DNA from 2 places in the Kitasatospora sp. NPDC041917 genome. Region 1 is predicted to be linked to the other one. Evidence: riboswitches for the same ligand, from Rfam matches in the RefSeq annotation. Region 1 holds a riboswitch; the other holds the start of a gene.
What was found. Region 1 has a riboswitch for guanidine ahead of ACZ6EM_RS18565 (DMT family transporter). Riboswitches for the same ligand answer to the same signal wherever they lie in the genome.

Region 1 (7,502 bases):
CCGCTGCACCGGCTACCGGGGCGTGCTGGCCGCCGTCCAGACCGTCGCGGACGCCCGCGCGGCGGAGGCCGAGGAGGCGGAGGAGGCCGCCGCGCAGGCCGCCGGGCCCGCTCCCGGGGGGCCGGCCGAGCCGGTCGCCGAACCGCCCGCCGACGTGCCGGTGGACGCGCCGGTCGAACCCGGGCAGGCCGTCGAGCCGCCGGTCTACGCCGACGCCGAGGCCTGGATCGAGCACGTCCCGCAGCAGCCCGTCGAGGCCCACCCGGTCGCCCACCCCGCGGAGCAGTACCACCCGGAGCGGCACGCCGCCGAGCAGCACCACCCGGCGCAGCCCGCCGTGGAACAGCACGCTGTCGAGCAGGCGCTGGCCGGGCTGCCGTACGGCGACCCCCAGGGCGGCTACGACACCGGCGTGTACGACACCACCGTGCTGGCCCCGATCCGGGACGACATCCCCGCCCGGATCCCCGCCCAGGCCGCCGACGACCAGGTGTACTACCCGCCGCAGGGCTACCCCGAGCAGCCGTACCAGGCCACCCCCGCGCACGGCACCTACGTGCCCTACCCGGACGGCCACCAGCAGCAGAACGGCTACGACACCGGGTACGACGCCCCGGTCTACGAGCCCACCCCCGCGCACGGGACCCCGCTGCCCGGCTCCGTCCACGACGGCACCCCGCACGGCACCCCGTACGCCGCCCCGCACCCGCACGGTGCCCCGGCCGAGGGCGGCGCCCCGGCCGGTGTCCCGTACGGTGCCACCCCCGCCCACGGCATCCGGCTCCCCGAGGACGACCACGCATCATGACGTCGCCTACCGACATCGGCGCAGCACTCCAGCAGGACGGCGGCGAGGGCGGCGCACCGGAGCCGATCGGCCTGGGCAGCTCCCCGCTGCGCAGCGACGCGCTGCCCAAGGCGCTCGGCATCTACCCGTACGCGGCCGACCTGTGGGCCGAGGGGCTGTTGTGGGGCGCGGTGCTGCGCTCGCCGCACCCGCACGCCCGGATCCGGGGCATCGACACCTCGGCCGCGCTGGCGCTGCCCGGTGTGCACGCCGTGGTCACCGCCGCCGACCTGCCGCCCGGACCGGACGGCACCCCCGACGGTGCCCCGGCCGGGCCGATCGTCGCCGACCGGCCGGTGCTGGCCGCCGGCGTGGTGCGCCACCACGGCGAGCCGATCGCCGCGGTGGCCGCCGACCACCCGGACACCGCCCGGCTGGCGGTCGGCCTGATCGCGGTCGACTACGAGCCGCTGGAGGCCGTCACCGACCCGGAGCAGGCCTTCACCGCGCCGCCGCTGCACCCGGACGGCAACCTGTTCCGCCACCTGCCGCTGCGCACCGGGGACCCGGACGCGGTCGGCGAGATCGTCGTCGAGGGCCTCTACCAGGTCGGCCGGCAGGACCCGGCCCCGCTCGGCGCCGAGGCCGGGCTGGCCGTACCGCGCCCGGACGGCGGCGTCGAGCTGCACCTGTCCTCCACCGACCCGCACGGCGACCGCGACCGCACCGCCGCCTGCCTGGGCCTGGAGCCGGACCGGGTCCGGCTGGTGGTCACCGGCGTGCCCGGCGCCACCACCGACCGCGAGGACCTCTCGTTCCAGGTCACCCTGGCCCTGCTGGCGCTGCGCACCGGCCGCCCGGTGAAGATGACGCTCACCCGCGAGGAGTCCTTCCACACCCACACCTCGCGCCACCCCGCGCTCCTGCGCTACCGCCACCACGCCGACGCCGAGGGCACGCTGGTGAAGGTCGAGGCGCAGATCCTGCTGGACGGCGGCGCCTACGCGGACGTCTCCGCCGAGGCGCTGGCCGCCGCGACGGCCTTCTCGGCCGGTCCGTACGTCTGCCCGAACGTCTTCGTGGACGCCTGGGCAGTGCGCACCAACAACCCGCCGGCCGGCCGGATGCGCGGCGAGGGCGCCCTGCAGGCGTGCTTCGCGTACGAGTCGCAGCTGGACCAGCTGGCCGCCCGGATCGGCGTGGACCCGGTGGAGATCCGCCGCCGCAACGCGATGTCCACCGGCGACCCGCTGCCCACCGGTCAGGCCGTCACCTGCCCGGCGCCGGTGCGCGCCCTGCTGGACGCGGTCGCCGCCGAGCCGCTGCCGGCCCTGCCGGTGGACGACCCGGACGCCGAGTGGCTGCTGCCCGGCGGGCCCGGCGGCGCGGGCGACCCGGCGGCGGTGCGGCGCGGGATCGGCTACGCCGTCGGCATGGTGCACATGCTGGGCGCCGAGGGCGAGGACGAGGTCTCCACGGCGACCGTGCGGGTCAGCGGGGACCACGCCACGGTGATCTGCGCGGCGGTCGACGCCGGGCAGGGCTTCGCCACGCTGGCCCGGCAGATCGTGCAGACCGTGCTGGGCGTCAGCGAGGTCTACATCGCCCCGGCCGACAGCGACCAGTCGATCGCCGGGCCGTCCGCCCGCGGCCGGCACACCTGGGTCTCCGGCGGCGCCGTCGAGCGGGCCGCGCTGATGGTCCGCCACCAGCTGCTGCAGCCGATCGCGGCGAACTTCGGGATGTCGGCGGAGCTGCTCCAGATCGCCGACGGCAAGATCACCTCGTACGACGGGGTGCTCGGCATGCCCGTCGCCGAGGCGCTGGAGGGCAAGGAGCTCTGGGCCACCGCGCAGTGCCGCCCGCACCCCACCGAGCCGCTGGACGAGGCCGGGCAGGGCGACGCCTTCGTCTCCATCTCGTTCTGCGCGATGCGTGCGGTGGTGGACGTGGACATCGAGCTGGGCGCCGTGCGGGTGGTCGAGATGACGGTCGCCCAGGACGTCGGCCGGGCGCTGAACCCGCGCCAGATCGAGGACCGGATCGAGGCGGGGGTGGCCCAGGGCGTGGGCCTGGCACTGCTGGAAGACCTGCGGACGGAGGGCGGGGTGCTACTGAACCCCTCGCTCACCGGCTACCGGCTGCCCACCGCGCTGGACACCCCGGAGGTGCGGATCGCCGCGCTGCTGGAGGAGCGCGACGTGGTGGCCCCGTTCGGCGCGAAGGCGGTCGGAGCCGTGCCCGCGGTGGTCGCCCCGGCGGCCGTCGCCGCGGCCGTGCGCGCCGCCACCGGCCTGCCGGTCGGCCGGCTGCCGATCCGGGCCGAGGACGCCGTCACCGCCTGACCGGGAGCTCCCGGGAAAGGCGGAAAGCAGGGAAAGGAAATTGCCGGTCGACTTTCGGAGTCGACTGGCAATTTCCTTTTCCGGTGAGGCCATGGCGGGAATCGAACCCGCGTGCACCGCTTTGCAGACGGTTCCCTAAGCCACTCGGGCACACGGCCAGTGAATTCATAGTGGCCGATCCGGGGGAGAGGGGTCAATGCCCTTTTGTAAATTCTGTATGGCAATGTGTGCTACCGTCGGGGACAGGTGGCGGTATTTCCGCCACCCCGGACGAGCGCGTCGTACCCGGTGACGACAAGACGGCGCAGTTCAGCGGCAATCCGGCCGCTGTGGACTGCGGAGGTAGCACCGTCATGGCCTGGCTCGTTCTGATCGTCTCGGGTGTCCTGGAGACCATTTGGGCGGTCGCCCTGGAATCGTCCAAGGGCTTCACCCGCCTCGTTCCCAGCCTCGTCTTCGGCATCGCACTGCTGTTCAGCATGGGCGGCCTGGCGTACGCGATGCGCACCATTCCGATCGGCACCGGCTACGCCGTCTGGGTGGGCATCGGAGCGGTCGGCACCGCGGTCTACGGCATGGCCGTCCTGGGGGATCCGGTGACCATGGCCCGGATCGCCTGCCTGCTGCTGATCGTCTCCGGCGTGGTGGGCCTCAAGGTGCTGCACTGACCTCCGCCGTGGTCCCGGCCTGGGCCCGTCCTGGGTCCCGGGGCCCGTCCTGGGCCCTGCGGCCGAGGAGATCACCGACCGGGGTCAGGGGTCATCGGGGCAGACGGCTCTTACGATGTTACGTATGACCACTGCCTCCCCCACCTCGGTCGACCCCGTACCGATACCCCTCGACGACGACCCCGGTGGTGGGGTCCTCGGCGGCCGCTACCGTGCGCTGACGCTGGGGATCGTCTCGGTGGTCCTGGTGATCGCCTTCGAGGCGACGGCCGTCAACACCGCGATGCCGACCGCGGCCCGCGAGCTGAACGGGCTCGGGCTGTACGCGTTCGCCTTCTCCGGCTACTTCACCACCACCCTGTTCGCCCTGGTCGTCTCCGGCCAGTGGTGCGACCGGAGCGGCCCGCTGCGGCCGCTGTTCAGCGGCATCGCCGTGTTCGGCGTGGGGCTGGTGGTGGCCGGGACGGCACCCGGAATGTGGGTGTTCGTGGCCGGGAGGGCCATCCAGGGCCTCGGCGGCGGGCTGGTGATCGTCGCCCTGTACGTGGTGGTCGGCCGGGCCTACCCGGAGCGGCTGCGGCCCGCGGTGTTCGCGGCCTTCTCCTCGGCCTGGGTGCTGCCCTCGATCATCGGTCCGCTGGTCTCCGGGGCCGTCACCCAGCACCTGGGGTGGCGCTGGGTGTTCCTGGCCGTGCCAGTGCTGATCCTGCTGCCGCTGGCCGTGATGGGCCCGGCACTGGCCCGCACCGAGCGCGAGCACCCGGTGGCCAGGGGCGCGGCCTTCGACCGCCGTCGCACCCTGCTGGCCGCGATGGCGGCGGTCGGCGCCGGCCTGCTGCAGTACGCGGGCCAGCGGCGCGACCTGATCGGGCTGGCCCCCGGGATCGCCGGGGCGGCGCTGCTGGTGCCGGCGGTCCTCGGCCTGCTGCCGGCGCGGACCCTGCGGGCCGGCCGGGGACTGCCGGCCGTGATCCTGCTGCGCGGGCTGGCCGCGGGGGCGTTCTTCGCGGCCGAGGCCTTCATCCCGCTGATGATGACCACCCAGCGTGAGCTCTCGCCGACGCTGGCCGGCCTGACCCTGACCAGCGGCGGTCTCACCTGGGCGCTCGGCTCCTGGCTCCAGGGCCGGCCCGGGGCGGAGCGCTACCGCACGGTGATGATCCGGGGCGGCTTCGTGCTGACCGCGGTGGCGATCTCGGGCGCCGCGCTGGTGCTGTTCCCGGCGGTGCCGGCCTGGGCCGCGTCGGTGGCCTGGGGCGTCGGCGGCGTCGGGATGGGGATGGCGATCGCGAGCGTCAGCGTGCTGATGATGAAGCTCTCCACCCCGGAGGACGCCGGGGCCAACTCGGCCGCGCTCCAGATGAGCGACGCGCTGGGCAATGTGCTGCTGACCGGTCTGGCCGGGGTGATGTTCGCGGCGCTGGGCGGCGGCTCGCTCGCCGCCGCCCACGGGGGCGGTGGGGAGGCCGGCTCGCCCGGCGCCTTCGCGGTGATCCTGCTGTCGATGGCCGGGGTGGCGCTGCTCGGCGCGGTGCTCTCCGGCCGGGTGCGGACGAAGGCCTGACGGTCAGCCGGCGGTGGCGCCGGCGGGGGCCGCAGCGGGGGCCGTGGTGGGGGCCGCGGCCCCCGCCGGGGCGCCGAGGAAGGCCTCCCAGCCGCCGGCCGGGGACTGCCCCGGGGCGAGGGTCTGGAGCTTGCGCAGCACCGCCGGGTCCTGGGCGTCCAGCCAGTCGACCAGCTGCCGGAAGGACACCAGCCGGACCTCCGGCTTGTCCGCGATGGTCCTGAGGACGTCCTCGACGGCGTTCATGTAGATGCCGCCGTTCCACTCCTCGAAGTGGTTGCCGATGACGTACGGCGCCCGGTTGCCGTCGTAGGTGCGGTCGAACCCCATCAGGTAGGCGTCGCGGGCCTGGGTCTGGAAGCCGGGGTGGAGCGCCGGGTCGGCCTTGGTGTTGGGGCCGCACTGGTTGTACATGATGTTGTAGTCCATCGAGAGCACCTGGAAGGTGTGCCCGGGGAACGGGATGGACTGCAGCGGGAGGTCCCACAGCGCGCCGCCCTGGATCTTCTGCGGCCACACCTGGGTGCCGTTGCCGCTGCTGTCGTAGCGCCAGCCGCGCCTGACCGCGGTGGGCAGCAGGTTGCGCTGGCCCTCCAGGCAGGGGGTGCGGCTGCCGATCAGCTCCTTGCGGTAGTCGAAGGGCAGCGCGGGCAGGTCGGTGAAGCCGGTGTTGGTGCGCCAGTTCGTCACGAAGTCCATCGCCTGCTGGATCTCGCTGTCCCACTCCTCCGGGGACCACGCGCCGACGCCCGTGGAGCCGCAGAAGTGGCCGTTGAAGTGGGTCCCGATCTCGTGGCCCTCCAGCCAGGCCGCGTGCACGTTCTCCAGGGTGTCGCGGATGTGCTGGTCGCTCAGGTAGCCGATGTCGGAGGCGCCGACCTTGTGCTGCGGCGGGCGGTAGAGGTCCTTCTTGGACTCGGGCAGCAGGTAGAGGCCGCTGAGGAAGAAGGTCATCTTCGCGTCGTGGTCCCGGGCCAGCCGGCGGAAGCGGGCGAACAGGCCGTTGTCGAGCTCGCCGGCGCCGTCCCAGGAGAAGACCACGAACTGCGGCGGGCGCTGGCCGGGCTGCAGCCGGTCGGGGACGGGCTGGTGCGGCTGGGCGCCGGTGTCCGAGGTGGAGCCGTCACCGATCAGGACCGCCTGCGGCCGGGGGAGCGGGGCCGGGGCCGGAGTGGCGCCCTGCTTGTCGGCCGCTCCGGTGGCCGGCGCGGCGCTGCCGGTCGCCCGCTCCTCGCCGGTGGCGTGGTTGCTGCCGCACCCGGCCGCCAGGGTGGCGGCGGTGGCGGCGCCGGCCGTCAGCAGGGTGCGGCGTGAGAGGGCTTCCATGGTCACTCCGTTCGTGGGGCGGGCGGGCGGCGTGCGGGAGTGCGGAGTCCGGTCGGACAAGTGGGTGATACAACCCGTAACCGGGTCAGCATGGCACGAGGGCGGGGCCGGTCGAAGAGGCGCAGCGCGAGCTCGTGAGTGATCGCTCGAACGACGCAACCGATCGGGTCCGTTGAACCGTCGGTAGCTCGTGTCGGGCGTGCACCCGCGGCGATCGTGCGCGGGGGGTGGTCGTCGCGCTCCGCGACCGGGCGCCCACGCGGCGCAGAAAAGAGGCCGTCCGCCCTGCCGATCGGCGGGTGCCGGTACGACCGTCGTATGGACGTGCCTTACAGTCCGTTCCGGTTGAATTGTTCCCAGGAAACTCCCAGGAAGCGGGGTTCCGTCGGCAGAGGGGAGCGCCCATGGGCGTCCAGCAGAGCAGGGGCCCGTGGCCGGGCACCCTGGCGGCCGGGGCCGCGCTGGTCCTCGGTGCCTGGCTGCTGCACGACGGAGGTTCGTCGCTGCCGCCCGCGCCGGGGGCCGGTCAGGCCCAGGCCGGGATCGCGCCGGTCTCGATCGTGCCGCCGCTCGGCCCGTCCGCGCCGACCCGGATCCGCATTCCGGCGGTGCGGCTGGACGCCCCGGTCACCGCGCTCGGGCTGGACGGCGCCGGCCGTCTCCAGACCCCGCCCGAGGCGGACCGCAACCTGGCGGGCTGGTACCGCGGCGGGGCCAGCCCCGGCCAGCGCGGCACCGCGATCCTGGCAGGACACGTCGACAACAAGGCCGGCCCCGCGGTCTTCTATCATCTGGGCGCGCTCCGTCGGGGG
Region 2 (7,502 bases), on a different contig from region 1:
CCAGGTGATGCTCGCCTGGCAGAGCCGCCCGGACGAGCGGATCGCCCTGGGGGGTGGCCTCACCGCCGACATCGCCGCGATCCCCAGCGGTACGGCCAAGTTCGACCTCACCCTCAACGCCGGCGAACTGCCCGGCGGCGGCATCGGCGGCTTCCTGGAGTACCGCACCGACCTCTTCGACGCCGCCACCGCGGCCGCGCTCGCGGAGCGCCTGACCAGGCTGCTCACCGCCGCCGCGAGCGCCCCCGACACCCCGATCGGCCGGCTTCCGCTGATCGGCGAGGAGGAACGGCGGCGTGCCCTGATCGAGTGGAACGGCCCGTCGGTGGCGACGGCTTCGGACGCCACCCTGCCCGAGCTGTTCGAGGCGGCCGCCGCCGCCAACCCCCACGCCGTCGCGGTCGGTCACCAGGGCGAGCAGCTCGACTACACCGAACTCGGGGCCCGCGCCGACCGGCTGGCCCGGCTGCTGGCCGCCGAGGGAATCGGCCCCGGCACCATCGTCGCGCTCGCCCTGCCGCGCTCGCTCGAACTGGTCGTCGCCCTGCTGGCGGTGGCCAAGTCCGGCGCCGCGTACCTGCCGCTCGACCCCGACTACCCGGCCGACCGGCTCGCCTACATGCTGGCCGACGCCACCCCCGCCGCCCTGCTCACCGACCGGGCCACCGCGCCCCGGCTGCCCGCCCACGAGGTGCGCCAACTCCTGGTCGACGGCCCGGAGTCCGAGCGCCACCCGGCCGTCCCGCTGGCCCAGCACGAGCGCACCCGCCCGCTGCGCGCCGAGGACACCGCCTACGTCATCTACACCTCCGGCTCCACCGGCCGGCCCAAGGGCGTGCCCGTCACCCACCGCAACGTGGTCCGGCTGTTCGGCGCCACCGACCACTGGTTCGGCTTCGGAGCCGAGGACGTGTGGACGCTGTTCCACTCCTACGCCTTCGACTTCTCGGTCTGGGAGCTGTGGGGCGCCCTGCTGCACGGCGGCCGGCTGGTCGTCGTCCCGCACCTGGTCAGCCGCGACCCGGCGGCCTTCCTGGAGCTGCTCGCCCGCGAGCGGGTCACCGTGCTCAACCAGACGCCGTCTGCCTTCTACCAGCTCAGTGCTGCCGACCGGGACCGTCCCGGCAGCGAACTCGCCCTGCGCTACGTGGTGTTCGGCGGCGAGGCGCTCGAACTCGCCCGGCTGGACGACTGGTACGACCGGCACGCCGAGGACGCCCCCGTGCTGGTCAACATGTACGGCATCACCGAGACCACCGTGCACGTCTCGTACATCGCCCTCGACCGGGCGAGCGCCGCCGCCGGGAGCAGCAGCACCATCGGCGTCAACATCCCCGACCTCCGGGTCTACGTCCTCGACCAGCACCTCCAGCCCGTCCCGCCCGGCGTCACGGGTGAGATGTACGTGGCCGGGGCGGGCCTGGCCCGCGGCTACCTCGGCCGCCCCGAGCTGACCGCGACCCGCTTCGTCGCCGACCCGTACGCCGAGCTGTTCGGCGAGCGCGGCACCAGGATGTACCGCTCCGGGGACCTCGCCCGGCGCCGCGCCGACGGCGTGCTGGAGTACTTCGGCCGCGCCGACCAGCAGGTCAAGCTGCGCGGCTTCCGGATCGAACTCGGCGAGATCGAGGCCGTGCTGGCCGCGCACTCGGCCGTCGCCGACGCCGCCGTGGTGGTCCGGGAGGACGTGCCGGGGGACAAGCGGCTGGTCGGCTACGCGGTGGCCGACGGCGCCGCCCCGGACGAGCTGCGCGCCCACGCCGCCGCCGAACTGCCCGTCCACATGGTGCCCTCCGCCGTCGTCCTGCTCGACCGCCTCCCGCTGACCGCCAACGGCAAGCTCGACCGCCGCGCCCTGCCCGCCCCCGAGGCCCCCGCCTCGGGCGCCGGCCGCCCGCCGCGCACCCCGCGCGAGCAGCAGCTGTGCGAACTGTTCGCCGAGGTGCTGGGCGTGGCCTCGGTCGGCGTCGAGGACGACTTCTTCGCGCTCGGCGGGCACTCGCTGCTGGTCGTGCGCCTCGCCGGGCGGATCCGCGAGGTGCTCGGACTGGAGGTCGGCATCGGCGCCCTGTTCCAGGCGTCCACCGTGGCCGCCCTGGACGCCGCCCTCGCGGCGGGCGCACCGGACACCGACGCCCTGGACGTGCTGCTCCCGCTGCGGCCCGTCGCCCCCGGCCGGCAGCGCCCGCTGTTCGCCGTCCACCCGGCCGGCGGCCTCGGCTGGTGCTACACCGGACTGATCCGCAACCTGCCCGGCGAGGTGCCGATCTACGGCCTCCAGGCCCAGGGCGTCGGCGCCGCCACCGCTGCCGAGCCGCTGCCCGGCACCCTGGAGGAGCTGGCCGCGCACTACGCCGACCGGCTGCGCGAGGTCCAGCCCGAGGGCCCGTACCGGCTGCTCGGCTGGTCCACCGGCGGGATCATCGCGCACGCGGTGGCCGTCCGCCTCCAGGAACTCGGCCAGGACGTGGAACTGCTCGCGATCCTGGACGCCTACCCCGCCGAGGGCTTCCGCGAGCTGCCCGTCCCGGACCGGGCCGAGGCGCTGGAGGCACTGCTCACCATGGGCGCCTTCGGGCCCGCCGACCTCGACGGCCGTCCGCTCGAACTCGGCCCCGTCACCGAGCTGTTGCGCCGCGAGGGCAGCCCCCTCGCCGGGCTCGACGAGGCCACCGTGGCCGCGCTGAACGAGATCTACCTCAACACCAACCACCTGGTGCGCGGCTACGACCACCGCCGCTTCGACGGCGACGTGCTGTTCTTCCGCGCCACCGTCGACACCATCGACGACACCCTGGTGCCCGAGCTCTGGGAGCCGTACGTGTCCGGCCGGATCGCCAACACGAACGTGGCCTGCTCCCACAAGGACATGACCCTGCCCGCCCCGATCGCGCACATCGCGAGCGTGATCGCCGACCACCTCGCCGACCTCCCGAAGCAGACCGACGATGGAGAAGACCACCGATGAGTGACGCCCCCGCCAACCCCTTCGACGCCGACGGCGAGTTCCTCGCGCTCGTCAACCCCGGGGGACAGCACTCCCTGTGGCCCGCCTTCGCCGCCGTCCCGGCCGGCTGGAGCATCGCCCACGGCCCGTGCGAGCGCCCGGCCGCCCTGGAGTGGATCACCGCGAACTGGACCACCCTGTGACCCCTCCCGCCACCCCCGGCGCCGAGGCCCCGGCGCGCCCCCTGCTCGCGGGGCGCGCCGCGGTGGTGGTCGCCTACACGGCCGCGATGTGCATGAACGGCCTGGACTCGACGATCGTCAACCCGGCGCTGTTCAACATCGCCGAGGACTTCGGCCGGCCCGTCTCGGCGGCCAACGCCGTGGAGACCGCCTTCCTGGTCGGCCTCGCCCTCGGCCTGCCGGTGGCCGGCTGGCTCGGCGACCGGTACGGCGTCAAGCGGGTCTTCCTCGGCGCGCTCGCCGCCTTCACGCTCGCCTCCGCGCTCTGCGCGGCGGCACCCGGTCTGGGTACGCTGTCGGCGGCCCGGGCGGTTCAGGGCGTGGCGGGCGGGCTGCTCACCCCGGTCGGGATGACCCTGCTGTTCCGGGCCTTCGCCCCGCACGAGCGGGCGGGCCTGGGCCGCATCCTGATCGTCCCGACCGCGCTGATGCCCGCCCTCGGGCCGCCGCTCGGCGGCTTCCTCACCGAACACCTCTCCTGGCACTGGCTGTTCCTGGTCAACGTGCCGATCGGGGTCGCCGCCGTGATCATCGGGCTGATCGGCCTGCGCGGCGAACAGGAGCCCCCGGCCGGCCGCTTCGACACCACCGGCTTCCTGCTCGCCACGCCCGGCCTCGGCCTGCTGACCTACGCCCTCGGCTTCGGCCCGGCGCACGGCTGGACCTCCCCGGGCGTGGCCCTCGGCGGACTGCTCGGCCTGGCCCTGCTGGGGGCGGCCGTACGGCACCAACTCCGCTCCCCCGAACCGCTGGTGGACCTGCGGCTGCTCGCCGACCGCACCTTCGGCGCGGCGAGCTGGCTCGCCCTGCTGACCTCGGCCGGGCTGATGGGCGCGCTGTTCGTGCTGCCGCTGCTCTACCAGGCGGCGCGCGGCGCCACCGCCCTGGACGCCGGGCTGAGCGTCTTCCCGGAGGCGATCGGCCTGATGGCCGCCTCGCAGGTGGTCGACCGCCTGCTGCCCCGGCTCGGTCCGCGCCGGCTCGCCCTGCCAGGCCTGCTGCTGGCGGCGGTCGTCCTCGCCTCCCTCGGTTTCGCCGAGAACCCGTGGGCCGTACGGGTGTTGATGTTCTGCGTCGGCCTGATCCTGGGCACCGCCGTCCTCACCGTCCAGATCGCCGGCTTCGCCGACGTCCCCGGCCCCGCGATGGGCCGCGCGATGGGCCTGTTCACCATCCTGCGCACCCTCGGCGGCGCCCTCGGCATCGCCGCCACCGCGGCCCTCATCGGCGCCCTCGCCGACGGCACCGACGCCACCCCCTACCGCCTCGCCCTCCTCCTCACCGCCGCCCTGGTCGCCGCCGGCACCCTGTTGGCCCTTCGCCTCCCCACCGAAGCTCCGGGCCCACCCCCGGAGGAATGACGCCGGTGCGGTCCGTGGTCCTCCGGTGCTCCGACTGCCCTACGGTGGTCGGAGCACCGGAGGAGAGCCCATGAACCCTCAGCACTACCGTCTGCTTGAAGAGGCCTGCCGCAGCCTGCCGGACGGCTACAAGGTCGAGCTGTCCGGTGACGTCATCGTCATGCAGACGTCACCGTCATCGATTCACCAGCTCAACCTGGCGATCGTCCAGCGCCAGTTCGAGGCGCACTGTCCTCCCGGCTACTTCCCGACGGGGAACAGTGACCTCTCCTCGCCCGAGTTCGGCACCGTTCGCAACCCCGACCTCACCTACCTGCCCGAGGACGTCATCGAGCTGGGCCGCGAGATCCCCGCCGACCTGGCGCTGATCGCGGTCGAGATCGTCTCGCCGTCCAACCCCGACAACGACTGGAGCGGGAAGGTCCGCGACTACCCGCGGATGGGCTTCCCGCTCTACCTGATCGTGGACCCCCGGCAGAAGACGGTGACCCTGTTCTCCGAACCCAACCGCGACCGCTACCACACCAGGACGGAGCGGGAGTTCGGGGAGAAGCTTCGCATCCCCGCGCCCTTCGACTTCGAGCTGGACCTGACCCGGCTGGTGCCCTACCGGGACTGATCGGCCGCGGGACCGGGGGAGTTCACTCGCTCGGCCAGAGGATCAGGTCGTCCAGCGGGTACCGGCGCGGCCGGTCGCCGAGTTCGGCGACGGCCGCCCGGATGCGGTCCAGGTGGGCGGGGGTGAGCTGGAGTGGAGGTTCGTCGGGCTGGTAGGTGGTGCGGATCGGGTAGTCGACGCCCGGCTCGCGGGTCATCTCGATGTGGCAGCCGAGCACGTGCGTCACCGGGTGGCTCCCGGCGAACGCGGCCAGCCGCTCGACGGTGCGCCGGAAGGCCGGCCAGTCGTCGATGTACAGCCGCCCCGGATAGACGGTGTCGCCGGTGAGCAGGAAGCCCGTCCACGGGTCGTAGAAGGTGACCGCCGCCTCGTGGTGTCCCGGCGTGGCCAGGCACTTCAGCACCCGCCCGCCGCCGAGGTCGACCAGGGCCACGGCCTCCTCGTCCCGGTCGAAGCCGAAGTACGGCCAGGCGGTGGGCAGATCGGCACCGACCAGGGTGGTCGCGGGCCGGTCGGTGAACTGGCCGTCGCCCGCGACGTGGTCGCCGTGCGGGTGGGTGTGCAGTACCAGCAGCCCGTAGCCGTCCCGGGGGTTGCGGGCGAGCCACGCCTCCACCAGCCCGTCGACCGTCGCGCGCAGCGGGAAGTACGCGGCCTCGGCCGTCGCCCCGGTGTCGATCAGCACCGCCCGCTCCGTCCCGAAGAGCAGGAACAGGAACGGGGCCTCGTAGTTGATCGCCTTGTTCTGCCGCAGGATGACGGTGTGCTCGTCGTACTCGTGGACCTGGATGTCCGGATCCGTGTTGTGCTTCGCGGACGGGGAACCGTGGATCCACCGCACGTCCAGTGGACGGGCGATCGGTGCACCGGCAGCGGCCATGACGCCTCCAGAGTGCGTCGTCTTGGCAGGCCGGGTACGGCGCACGTCTCGTCCGGGGCCGGTGCCGCTGCACCGCCCCGGGGACGCTAGCACGGGGGCCTTGGCAGCGGCTTCAGTGGTCCGGAGAAGCGAGGCCTCGGGCGAGCTGAACGAAGTCGGTCCAGGCCTCGGCGGTGAAGGCGAGCTGGGGCCCGGTCTTGTCCTTGGAATCGCGGACGCGGACGGTGCCCGGGGCGAGGGCGACCTCGATGCAGGCGCCACCCTCGCTCCCGCTGTGACTGGACTTGAACCAGGCCAGTTCGGTGTTCACATTTCCTTCGCGAGCTTGTTGATGAAGTCGGCCCAGGCTTCGGCGGCGAAGGCAAGCCGGGGGCCGCTCTTGTCCTTGGAGTCGCGGACATGAACGGTGCCCGGAGTGGAAGCGACCTCGACGCAAGCGCCGCCTTCGGTCCCACTGTGGCTGGACTTGAACCAGGCCAGTTCGGTGTTCATAGCTCCTCCGCCAACTTGGCAATGAATCCTGTCGAGGCCTCGGGGTTGAGGGCTCGTTGAAGGATCATTGCATGGCGTTGGCTCAGCAGGCTGACCTTCTCCGGCTCTGAGTGGAGCAGGCCCATCGCCTGTCCTTCCTCGTACGCCAGCCGCTGGTGCTCCGGGCTGTCGAGCAGGATGAAGGGGCCGTTCAACCCCGGGTGCGAACCCGAGCCCGGTACGACCTGAATGATGATGTGGCGTGCTTTGCCGACGGCCAGCAGGTGAAGGAGTTGGCGCTTGTGGGCTTCTCCGCTGCTGAGGGCGTTCCGCAGCGGCGTTTCACCGATCAGGAAGTTGAACGACTTCGTTTGGGTCGCGAGTACGGTCTGGCGTGCGAGTCGCGCCGCAACGCGCTCATCGATGGTGTTGTCATCGAGCGGAGGCCAGTGCGCGTTGAGGAGCGTTCGAGCTGTTTCCTCGGTCTGGAGGAGCCCTGGAATCAGCAGTGTTTCGAACCAGTGGATGACGACGGCCTCGGCTTCGTAACGCATGTACTCCTCAGCGAAGTACGGATACTTCTCGGGTAGCAGGAACTGCGCCCCCGCCACCAGGATCCCCTTCGCGTCGCACATGTCGTCCGCCACCTGCAGCAGGTGCATCGAGGGCTTGCGCCGCCCCGCCTCCATCGACCGCAGGCTCTCGATGCCGTATCCGGCCTCGGTGGCCAGGTCCTCGCGGCTGACACCCGCGCGGGTCCGCCACAGCTTGATCTGGTTGCCGCAGTACTTCCACGACATCGGCGGCGGCGCGGCGGACGAGGGCGCGTTCATGGGGTACCTCCAGGCCGATCGGTGCGAAGTTCGACGCTAGACGCCTGATGGCCTGGAGGTATGCGAATCAGCCCGAAACCATCCCCTCGGGTGACCCGAGCAGGTGCGCGAGCCCGTCGGCCAGGCCGCCGCGCCAGCAGGCGTAGTCG

Region 2: it holds a riboswitch for guanidine, as region 1 does, so the genes downstream of both, ACZ6EM_RS04585 (MBL fold metallo-hydrolase) here and ACZ6EM_RS18565 (DMT family transporter) in region 1, are expected to answer to the same signal.

Annotation. Positions count from the first base shown of each region.
Region 1 is NZ_JBVJBI010000013.1:154,510-162,011, reverse strand. Features, by position in the region: partial or broken gene ACZ6EM_RS18580 ((2Fe-2S)-binding protein) at 1-148, shown strand, start outside; gene ACZ6EM_RS18575 (xanthine dehydrogenase family protein molybdopterin-binding subunit) at 805-3,132, shown strand; tRNA gene ACZ6EM_RS18570 (tRNA-Cys) at 3,219-3,290, opposite strand; guanidine-III (ykkC-III) riboswitch at 3,376-3,441, shown strand; gene ACZ6EM_RS18565 (DMT family transporter) at 3,486-3,800, shown strand; gene ACZ6EM_RS18560 (MFS transporter) at 3,925-5,364, shown strand; gene ACZ6EM_RS18555 (polysaccharide deacetylase family protein) at 5,368-6,690, opposite strand; gene ACZ6EM_RS18550 (class F sortase) at 7,095-7,502, shown strand, end outside.
Region 2 is NZ_JBVJBI010000003.1:175,101-182,602, forward strand. Features, by position in the region: gene ACZ6EM_RS04565 (amino acid adenylation domain-containing protein) at 1-2,968, shown strand, start outside; gene ACZ6EM_RS04570 (MbtH family protein) at 2,965-3,150, shown strand; gene ACZ6EM_RS04575 (DHA2 family efflux MFS transporter permease subunit) at 3,147-4,550, shown strand; gene ACZ6EM_RS04580 (Uma2 family endonuclease) at 4,621-5,169, shown strand; gene ACZ6EM_RS04585 (MBL fold metallo-hydrolase) at 5,192-6,049, opposite strand; guanidine-III (ykkC-III) riboswitch at 6,061-6,128, opposite strand; gene ACZ6EM_RS04590 (DUF397 domain-containing protein) at 6,162-6,359, opposite strand; gene ACZ6EM_RS04595 (DUF397 domain-containing protein) at 6,356-6,541, opposite strand; gene ACZ6EM_RS04600 (helix-turn-helix domain-containing protein) at 6,538-7,353, opposite strand; partial or broken gene fes (enterochelin esterase) at 7,421-7,502, opposite strand, start outside.